DNA from 3 places in the Allobosea sp. LjRoot237 genome. Region 2 is predicted to be linked to each of the others. Evidence: predicted binding sites of a transcription regulator. Region 2 holds the regulator's gene; each other region holds the start of a gene.
What was found. Region 2 encodes LexA, which represses DNA repair genes until DNA is damaged. Its sites were predicted from a motif close to TGTTCNNNNTGTGTTCNG; they were not measured.

Region 1 (3,274 bases), 770 kb from region 2:
ATGCGGATGATGCGGGAGTCCGGCAGGCCGGCGATCTTCTTCCAGAGCGCGTGCGCATCATCGTCCTCGGAGTAGACCGTGACGGTCAGCTTCTCCTTGGGCAGGCCGAACTCGCGCGTGACCAGGGTCCAGGCATGGGTGATCGCCTGTTCCTTGAAATAGTCGCCGAACGAGAAGTTCCCCAGCATCTCGAAGAAGGTGTGATGGCGGGCGGTGTAGCCGACATTGTCGAGGTCGTTGTGCTTGCCGCCGGCGCGCACGCATTTCTGCGCGGTGGTGGCACGTGCATAGGGCCGCTTCTCCTGGCCGGTGAAGACGTTCTTGAACTGCACCATGCCGGAATTGGCGAACATCAAGGTCGGGTCGTTGCGCGGCACGAGCGGGCTCGACGGCACCACCTCGTGGCCGTTCTTCTTGAAGTAATCGAGGAAGGTCGACCTGATCTCGTTGACGCCGCTCATCGCAATCTTGGCTCTGTTCATGGTGGGGCCGGCCGGCCCGGCGCAGTGGTTCTAGTCAGCGCATGTGCGCCTGTCCAGAAAGCGCCGCAAGGACGCAGTACCGGCAAGAAGCTGACCGCAAAACGGAAACGGGCGACCCAAAGGCCGCCCGTCGACTTGATGACTCTATGTCCCGGTTTGAAGGCTCAGGCCTCGCCCTCGTCGAGATCCTCGGCGGTTGGGTCGGCGTTCTCCAGGATGCGCTCGGCGACCAGGCCGGAATTCTGGCGGATGGTCGTCTCGATCTTGGCGGCGACGTCGGGATTGGCCTTGAGGAAGGTCTTGGCGTTCTCGCGGCCCTGGCCGAGGCGCTGGCTGTCGAAGGAGAACCAGGCGCCGGACTTCTCGACGATGCCGGCCTTGACGCCGAGATCGACCAGCTCGCCGGCCTTCGAGATGCCCTCGCCGAACATGATGTCGAATTCGACCTGCTTGAAGGGCGGCGCGACCTTGTTCTTGACGACCTTGACGCGGACCTGGTTGCCGGTCGCCTCGTCGCGCTCCTTCAGCGTCGAGACGCGGCGGATGTCGAGGCGCACCGAGGCGTAGAATTTCAGCGCATTGCCGCCGGTGGTGGTCTCGGGCGAGCCGTACATCACGCCGATCTTCATGCGGATCTGGTTGATGAAGATGACCATGCAGTTCGAGCGCGAGATCGAGGCGGTGAGCTTGCGCAGCGCCTGGCTCATCAGGCGGGCCTGGAGACCGGGCTGGTTGTCGCCCATCTCGCCCTCGATCTCGGCGCGCGGTGTCAGGGCGGCGACGGAGTCGATGACCAGCACGTCGATCGCGCCGGAGCGGACCAGCGTGTCGGTGATTTCGAGCGCCTGTTCGCCAGTGTCGGGCTGGGAGATCAGGAGATCGTCGAGATTGACGCCGAGCTTGCGGGCATAGACCGGATCGAGCGCATGCTCGGCATCGACGAAGGCGCAGACGCCGCCCTTCTTCTGAGCTTCCGCAATGGTGTGGAGCGCGAGCGTGGTCTTGCCGGAGGATTCAGGCCCGTAGATCTCGACGACGCGGCCCCTCGGCAGGCCGCCGACGCCGAGCGCGATGTCGAGGCCGAGCGAGCCGGTCGAGACCGTCTCGATCTCGATCGCCTGCTGGTTCTTGCCCAGGCGCATGATCGAGCCCTTGCCGAAAGCCCGTTCGATCTGCGAGAGCGCCGCGTCGAGCGCCTTGGCCTTGTCCATCGAAGAGCCTTCCACGAGCCTGAGATTCGCCTGATTCACGACGTGCGCTCCTTATGGCAGGGGCGCGACCACATCTCAATCCGCGCCATGGCGAGGACTATGGTCATGGTTTGTTCTCTCCCGCAAGTTCTTTTTTTGTTCTCATTGGGGTATAGCTAAAATCGTAGGAGCGGGCCGGTCGGCGGCCGCGCTCCAGCTCGTCCTTCAAGCCGACGCGTCAGGTGCAGACCCATTCGCGCACTGCGCATTGCGTGCCTGTCCGCTCGCAGGCCTGCACGGCCTGATCCTCGGCCTCCTGGCGCGTCGGCGCAGCCTTTGCGCTCCAGGGCGTCATGCGGTCGCTCTTGTCCTTGGCCACGGCGAGCGCGCCGCAGTGATGGTACGGGAAGCCGGTGCGGTCATCATCGTCCCAATGGCGATGATTGCGGAAGACGCTCACGACGACGCATGCGTCGCCGCCAGCCCGCCGGCAATGCTCGAGGGCGATGTCCGCCGCCTCTTTCCGCTTGTCGGCGCCCCAGAAGAAGCCGTGCTTCTGGTCGGCGCTCGAATAGGCGATCGCCGCCCAGATGCCGCTTTCCTTCGTCGCGGGCGGAGGCGATTTTCGAGCCGGCGCCAGATCGGCTGCGCCGAGCTGACTCGCGCAGGCGACAAGCACGGCAATGGCTGCAATGGCAGAGCGGAGTTTCATCTTGGCTCCTTATCGTCTGGCGGCCGAGGCTACGGAAACGACGACGCAGCCACTTCCCGTCGGGAGAAGCAGCGCGTTGCCGCCATTATTGGCGACGGCGTAGACGGCGATCTGGCCGAGATTGCTGGCCAGTTTGCTGCCTTGCGGGAGAATGGCCGGAATCTCGCTGCACGGGGTGGAGAATGGCGCCACCCGCACCATGGTGCCTTCGCAGGTCGATTGCGTCGGTGCGGCGAAGACGACGCCGGCGGCCGGTCCGCTATAGTTCTGGGCGGTGTAGCTCATGCCGACCAGGGCCTGCACGGCATGACGATCGGCAGCTTCGTTGTTCCACGACGACTGGACGTCGTATTTCGCGCCATTCGTCAGCAGCTCTCCGAGAACCGGGAACACGGTGGAGCAGCTCTTCAGGCCCGCCTGCCTGGCGTGCTGCAGGAAGGGCGTTTCGGGGCGGGACGGGTCGGTCTTGTTCGTTTCCGCGATCGCCGGTTGCGAGACGAGGTTTCGGATCGTGGCGTAATTCATCGAGCCGTAGGCGAGCCCGCCCAGGGCAACGATGCCGATCGCCGAATAGATCGCGATCCGGGTCCAGTTGCGGTTGGACGCGGTGCGGTCGTCGCCACGGCCTGGCCGGGCCGAATGGCCCTCCTGCCGCGACATGATCCGATCATGGATGGATTGCTGGTTCATCGGTCTCGCCTGTTCATCTGATCGCCTCGACCGCTTTCGAGAGCCCCTTGAGGGTGGCGGCCAGGGTCACGGTCTTGCCGCCGCTCGTCTCGTAGGAGACCTCCGGGGTCGCGCTCTTGGAGATCTGCTCGCGCAGGACCGGCCCGACGGGAAGCATCCCGACGCAGACCGTGGCGTTGCAGCCGTCGAGCTGGACCTTG
Region 2 (3,274 bases):
AGATGGAAGCGCTGACCGCCGTCAGCGTCGCCTGCCTCACCGTCTACGACATGGTGAAAGCGGTTGATCGCGCCATGCATATCGAAGGCATCCAGCTCGTGCATAAATCCGGCGGCAAGTCCGGAACCTATGAGCTGGCAGGGCGATCGGCATGAGCCTCACCCCCGTTCCCGTAGCGCTGCGAGCGCTGCTCGACAGCGTGCCAGGCCCGACACCAGCCGAGACGCTGCCGCTCGCCCATTGCGCCGACCGCGTGCTGGCCGAAGATGTCGCCGCACTCCGAACCCAGCCGCCCTTCGCCAATTCGGCCATGGACGGCTATGCCGCCCGCGCGACTGACCTGGAGCCCGGCAGGGAGCTCAAGGTCATCGGCGAATCCGCCGCCGGCCGCGGCTTTTCCGATCCTGTCGGCCCGGGCGAGACGGTACGCATCTTCACCGGCGCCCCCATTCCGAACGGTGCCGACGCGATCCTGATCCAGGAGCATGCCGAGGGTGTCGGCGGCCCGGTGATCCGCGTCGCCAAGCCGGCGAACAAGGGCCAGTTCATCCGCCCGGCCGGACTGGATTTTCAGACCGGCGCAATCCTGCTGAAGGCCGGCCACCGGCTCGACAGCGCCGCGCTCGGGCTCGCCGCAGCCGCCGGGCATCCGACACTCGCGGTCCGCTGCAAGCCGCTGGTCGCGATCCTCGCGACTGGCGATGAACTCGTCCTGCCCGGCGAGCCGGTCGGCCCCGACCAGATCGTCGCCTCCAACAGCTTCGCGCTCGCCGCACTGGTTGAGCAGGCCGGCGGCACGGCGCTCGATCTCGGCATCGCCCGCGACAACCATCCCGATCTCGCCGGCAAGATCGAGGCGGCACGCAGGGCCGGAGCCGACGTCCTGATCACGCTCGGCGGCGCCTCGGTCGGCGAGCACGATCTCGTCCAGGCGGCGCTGAAGGCGCAAGGCATGGAGCTCGGCTTCTGGAAGATCGCGATGCGCCCGGGCAAGCCGATGATGATGGGCCGCCTCGGCGCCATGGTCGCGCTCGGCCTACCGGGCAACCCGGTCTCCTCGATCGTCTGCGGGCATCTCTTCGCCATCCCGCTGGTCGAGGCTCTGCTCGGCATCGACGATCCCGAACGCGACCGCAGCGAGCCCGCCATCCTGGCCGTCGATCTGCCGGCCAATGACGAGCGCCAAGATTATCTGCGCGCCACCTTCGAAACCATCGATGGCGAGCGGCGTGTCAGGCCATTCGCCAAGCAGGATTCGTCGATGCTGGCCAACCTGGCGCGCGCCGAAGCTCTGGTGATCCGCCCGATCTTCGCCGAGGCCGCCAAGGCGGGCGATTCCTGCCGGATCATCCGGCTGCGCTAGCCGGGGCTCCTGCCCTCCTGCATCGTCACCCCGGACAAGCCGCGTCAGCGGCGCCGATCCGGGATCCATTTCTGAAGCGTTCCGGAATGGATCCCGGGCCTCCCTTCGGTAGCCCGGGATGACAACGCTCTGGAAGCGCGCGCTCTGCTCGGGCAATCCCTTGCGGAACACAAAGCGAACAGCTATGGTGTTCGTGCTTTGTTTCGATTCCAGCCCGAGAGGCGAGCGGCGCGACCATGCTGACACGCAAACAGTTTGAACTGCTTCGCTTCATTCATGAACGCCTGCGTGAATCCGGCGTGCCTCCCTCCTTCGACGAGATGAAGGACGCGCTCGATCTGCGCTCCAAATCCGGCATCCACCGGCTGATCATGGCGCTCGAGGAGCGCGGCTTCATTCGCCGGCTTCCCAACCGGGCGCGCGCCCTCGAGGTCATCAAGATGCCGGACGGCATCGGCGGACAGCAGGCGCAGCGCGCCCGCTTCAGCCCCTCCATCGTCCAGGGCGGGCTCGGCCAGACCCCGCCGGCACCGGCAGCCACCTTGGCGAAGCCGCGCCCGGCGGGCGCCGAAGAGAGCGGGCGCTCCACCGTCTCCATCCCCGTCATGGGCCGCATCGCCGCCGGCACGCCGATCTCGGCGATCCAGGACCGCAGCCATAGCGTCTCCATGCCCGCCGACATGCTTGGCGGCGGCGAGCATTACGCGCTCGAGGTCCGCGGCGATTCGATGATCGAGGCCGGCATCCTCGACGGCGACACTGTGGTGATCCGCAAGCAGGACAGCGCCAATACTGGCGACATCATCGTCGCGCTGATCGACGACGAGGAAGCGACGCTGAAGCGGCTGCGCAAGCGCGGCTCCTCGATCGCGCTCGAAGCGGCCAATCCCGCCTATGAGACGCGCGTGCTCGGGCCGGACCGGGTCAAGATCCAGGGCCGGCTCGTCAATCTGATGCGGCGCTACTGAAGCGCCTCTAGATCCTGTGCCGGCTCTGCAGTAGCGGAAATCGGTGCAGGAGCGGGTTCGGGCACCGGCCTCGTTTCCGGCCGCGCACGGGTCCAGGGACGCAGGCGTGCCACCTCATCCGCCGTATAGGAACGCCAGCCGCCGCGGGCCGCATGATAAGCGGTCGCGCCGTCGCGGATGAGCGCGCTGCGGTCGATCAATCGGGCAGCGCAAGGCGCGCTCCAATAGAGCGACGTCACCACGAGATCGGCGCGCTGGCAGTCCTCGACCAAAGCGATGCGGTCGCGCGTATAGGCGACGCTGCGGCCGTCCGGCAGGCGGATGACGCAACCACGCGCATCGCAGGCGGCGCCCGCGCGCAGGGCCGCATCGTCGGGCGAACGGGAATCGCCGTCGGCATGCAGCCATTGCGTCAGCACGAAGCGGCTCGGCTTGCCGGCGAGCACCATCCGCCCTTCTAGTCCACGCACCAGCACGCCCGAACCATCGCGCTCGATCAGGATATCGGGCTGCGACGGGGTCGAGGCCAGCGCCAGCCCGCCAACCAGCGGCAGCGCAGCAAGGAAACGTAGCGCCGTCGTCCACAGCGTCAGCCAGAGCAAGGACAACGAGAAGCAGATCAGGGCGAGCGAACCGAAGGCGGGCAGCACCACAGTCGAGCGGTCGATGCCGGCGACCCAATGCGCGAGCTGGAGCACGAGGCCGGAAGCCCAACCCATCAGCGCCCAGGCCGGCCAGTCGAGCCCGAACGGATAGGCGAGCACGCCGAAGACGGCGGCCGGCATCACGATCAGCGAGACGAAGGGCAGCGCCAGCGCATTGCCGAGCAGGCCGAACGGGTTGAAGGTCTGGAAGTGGAAGACGCCAAAGGGTGCCGTCGCCGCTGTCGCGACCATGGTCGTGGTCACGATACCCACAGCCGAGAGCCAGAGCGGCCGCAGCG
Region 3 (3,274 bases), 2.1 Mb from region 2:
CTCGACCATGGCGACAGGCCCCGTATCGAGCCCCTCCTCCATCTTCATCACGCAGACACCGGTCTCGGTATCGCCGGCCATGATGGCGCGCTGGATCGGCGCGGCGCCGCGCCAGCGCGGCAGCAGCGAAGCATGCAGGTTGAGGCAGCCGAGCTCCGGCACCTCCAGGATCGCCTTCGGCAGGATCAGGCCATAGGCGACGACGACGGCGACATCGGCCTGGTGCGAGGCCATGACCTCGGCGGCCTCGGCGTTCTTCAGCGTCTTCGGCGAGAACACCGGGATGCCGAAGCGCTCGGCCGTGACCTGGACCGGCGAGGGTCTGAGCTCCATGCCGCGCCCGGCCGGCGCCGGGGCACGGGTATAGACGGAAACGACCTCGTGGCCCTGGCCGATGATCTCGGTCAAGGTGGGCACGGCGAAATCCGGCGTGCCCATGAAGATGACGCGCAAGCTCATACGCGGACTTTACCCCAAAACGGGCCCGTCATTCCGGGCGTAGCGAAGCGAAGGCCCGGAATCCATCGAAGGGCTCCGGCATTTTACGATGGATTCCGGAATGGCGCCGCTCACGCGGCTTGTCCGGAGACGTGCGTGTTTCGTCGCCCGATCTTAAGCGGCGCTGTCCCGTTTCGCCGCCTTGGCGAAGCGCTTGGTCACGCGCTCCCGCTTCAGCCGCGACAGATAATCGATGAAGAGCACGCCGTTGAGATGGTCGATCTCATGCTGCAGGCAGGTGGCAAGCAGGCCGTCGGCCTCGATCTCCTGCACCTTGCCGTCGAGATCGCGATAGCTGACCTTGACCCGCGACGGCCGCTCGACCTCCTCGTAATATTCGGGGATCGAGAGGCAGCCCTCCTCATAGGTGCTGAGTTCCTCCGAACTCCACGTCACCTCCGGATTGACGAAGACCATCGGCTCGCGCGCCTGCTCCTCGCCCTCTTCCGCCTTCTTCGAGACGTCGAGGGTGACAAGGCGGACCGGCTCGCCGATCTGGATCGCGGCGAGCCCGATTCCCGGCGCGTCGTACATCGTATCCAGCATGTCCTGCGCGAGCTTGCGGATCTCCGGCGTGATGTCGCCGATCGGCGCGGAAACCTTGCGCAGCATCGAGTCGGGCAGGATGACGAGAGGACGGATAGCCATAGGGCGCTCTGAAACGATTATCGGGAGTTGCGGCGACATAAGCTCTTGTGGGGAAGCGGTCAAACTGTTCCGCTTTCGTTCTAGAATTGCCACGCGAATCGTGTAGGCTTCTACGATGAACCAGATCGCTTTCGTCCTGCTCGAGCGGCCGGTGAGCTGGGCCGAGGCCGCCTTCGGCTTTGCCGGGCTGACGCTCATCCTGCTGACGCTGGCGCTGGTCTCGTCCTGGCGCGGCTCGCATCGGCGCGAAATGGAAGCGGCGATGGCGGCCGAGCGTGCCCGCGAGATGGACGACAAGGTCGCCGAGATGAACCGGCTGCAGGCCGAGCTCACCGGCCGCATGCAGACCATGGCCGAGATCCTCTCGACCCGGCAGGGCGACCTCGCCCGCATCATGGCCGACCGGATGGACGGGTTGCGCCAGCAGGTCGGCGCCGGCCTTGAGCAGAATGTCCGCCAGACCAGTGAGAGTCTCGGCAAATTGCAGGAACGGCTCGCCGTCATCGACAGCGCCCAGAAGAACCTGACCGAGCTCACCGGCGAGGTGGTGACGCTGAAGGACGTGCTCTCCAACAAGCAGGCGCGCGGCGCCTATGGCCAGGGCCGGATGGAAGCGATCATCCGCGACGGGCTGCCAGCGGCGTTCTTTTCGTTCCAGCCGACACTCTCGAGCGGCAAGCGGCCGGACTGCCTCGTCACCTTGCCGGGCGACGGGCGCGGCCTCGTCATCGACGCCAAGTTCCCGCTGGAGAGCTTCACCATGCTGCGCGAGGCGCGCGGCGACGAGGCGAAAAAGCAGGCCTCGGCGCGAGTGCGCGGCGATGTCGGCCAGCACGTCAAGGACATCGCCGAGCGCTATTTCCTGCCGGGCGAGACGCAGGACATGGCGCTGCTCTTCGTGCCGTCGGAATCGATCTATGCCGATTTGCACGAGCATTTCGACGACGTGATCCAGAAGGCGCACCGAGCGCGGGTGATGATCGTCTCGCCCTCGCTGCTGGCGCTGGCGATCCAGCTGATGCAGTCGCTGGTGCGCGATGCCCGCATGCGCGAGGAGGCGCAGGTGATCCAGTCGGAGGTCGGCAAGCTGCTCGACGACGTCCGCCGGCTCGGCGACCGCGTCGACAAGCTCGACAACCATTTCCGCCAGGCACAGGACGACGTCAGCCAGATCAAGACCTCGGCCGGCAAGGTCACCGGCCGGGCCGAGAGGATCGGCGCGCTCGAATTCGACGACGCCCGCCCGGCCGAGCCGGCGCTGCCTTTCGCCAAGGGGCTGAAGGCGGCGGAGTAGGCGGTTGAGGGCGTTAGGTGCCGGAAGCGCGACCCAACCTTCTCCCGGATGGGAGAAGGTGGCGCGAAGCGCCGGATGAGGGCCTGCCCTTTCCTCAGAAGGCGCGACGGCATCGCTGCCTCCTCATTCTGATAGGGCAGGCCCTCATCCCTGCCCTTCTCCCACACGGGAGAAGGGTTCCCCGCGCCTTGCTTGAACTCGCGCGAATTTCCCGCCCGCAAGCTGATCCTGCGGGCGCTTCGTCTGATGAGGGGCAGCGGAGCGCCGCGAGGCGTTGGTGGTAGTGGTCCGCTTCCATTGAGCCAGGAAGCGGCGCGGATGGATTGAGCCACCATCCGCACGCCCCGTGGCGCTCCGCCAATCGGCGATTTTAAGGACCCCGGGCCGCGCTTCTGCGAAGCCGGTGGCGGGCTCGCCGCGAGGCTCCCGGATGCCAGTTCCCCTCAGCGGGTTGTCGCATCCTCGAGCCGTCGCGGCGGCTGACGCCGCCGCTTCATCTAGCGAGCTCCTCGCGCAGGGATCGTAATGTCCCCAGGTCGGTTCCCGAAGCCTCCCGGGAGCGAGGCGCAACCCTCGCCCGCAGGCGCCGCCCCCATCCCGCCAAACGACATGCCTCCGGTTGGCCGCCCCTCGGGGATGAGGTGGGTCGAGAATATGGGAGGTTTTGGGGGCGGGGATTGTTCTTTCGTTTATCCCCATGGCTGTCGCTGTAGAGGTCAGCGCCCGGGAAGATGTTGCCGTCGACAGCCGCCCAAAGCGGGCGTTAGCTGCGCTGCGCGGCGCAACCGAGATTCCGTTGCGGACAACTTGGGCTTGTGCGATTTGCTGCAGCAG

Region 1: recA (recombinase RecA) is a predicted target of LexA. The motif match lies at 1,819-1,836, and genes of this name have one in related genera.
Region 3: ACSQ24_RS22060 (DNA recombination protein RmuC) is a predicted target of LexA. The motif match lies at 1,212-1,229, and genes of this name have one in related genera.

Annotation. Positions count from the first base shown of each region.
Region 1 is NZ_CAXUQP020000001.1:1,633,926-1,637,199, forward strand. It holds gene alaS (alanine--tRNA ligase) at 1-461, opposite strand, end outside; gene recA (recombinase RecA) at 647-1,732, opposite strand; gene ACSQ24_RS07915 (DUF4189 domain-containing protein) at 1,911-2,384, opposite strand; gene ACSQ24_RS07920 (hypothetical protein) at 2,394-3,074, opposite strand; gene ACSQ24_RS07925 (invasion associated locus B family protein) at 3,088-3,274, opposite strand, start outside.
Region 2 is NZ_CAXUQP020000001.1:2,401,472-2,404,745, reverse strand. It holds gene moaC (cyclic pyranopterin monophosphate synthase MoaC) at 1-155, shown strand, start outside; gene ACSQ24_RS11670 (molybdopterin molybdotransferase MoeA) at 152-1,363, shown strand; gene lexA (transcriptional repressor LexA) at 1,600-2,331, shown strand; gene ACSQ24_RS11660 (ComEC/Rec2 family competence protein) at 2,325-3,274, opposite strand, start outside.
Region 3 is NZ_CAXUQP020000001.1:4,514,749-4,518,022, forward strand. It holds gene fmt (methionyl-tRNA formyltransferase) at 1-459, opposite strand, end outside; gene def (peptide deformylase) at 613-1,146, opposite strand; gene ACSQ24_RS22060 (DNA recombination protein RmuC) at 1,262-2,440, shown strand.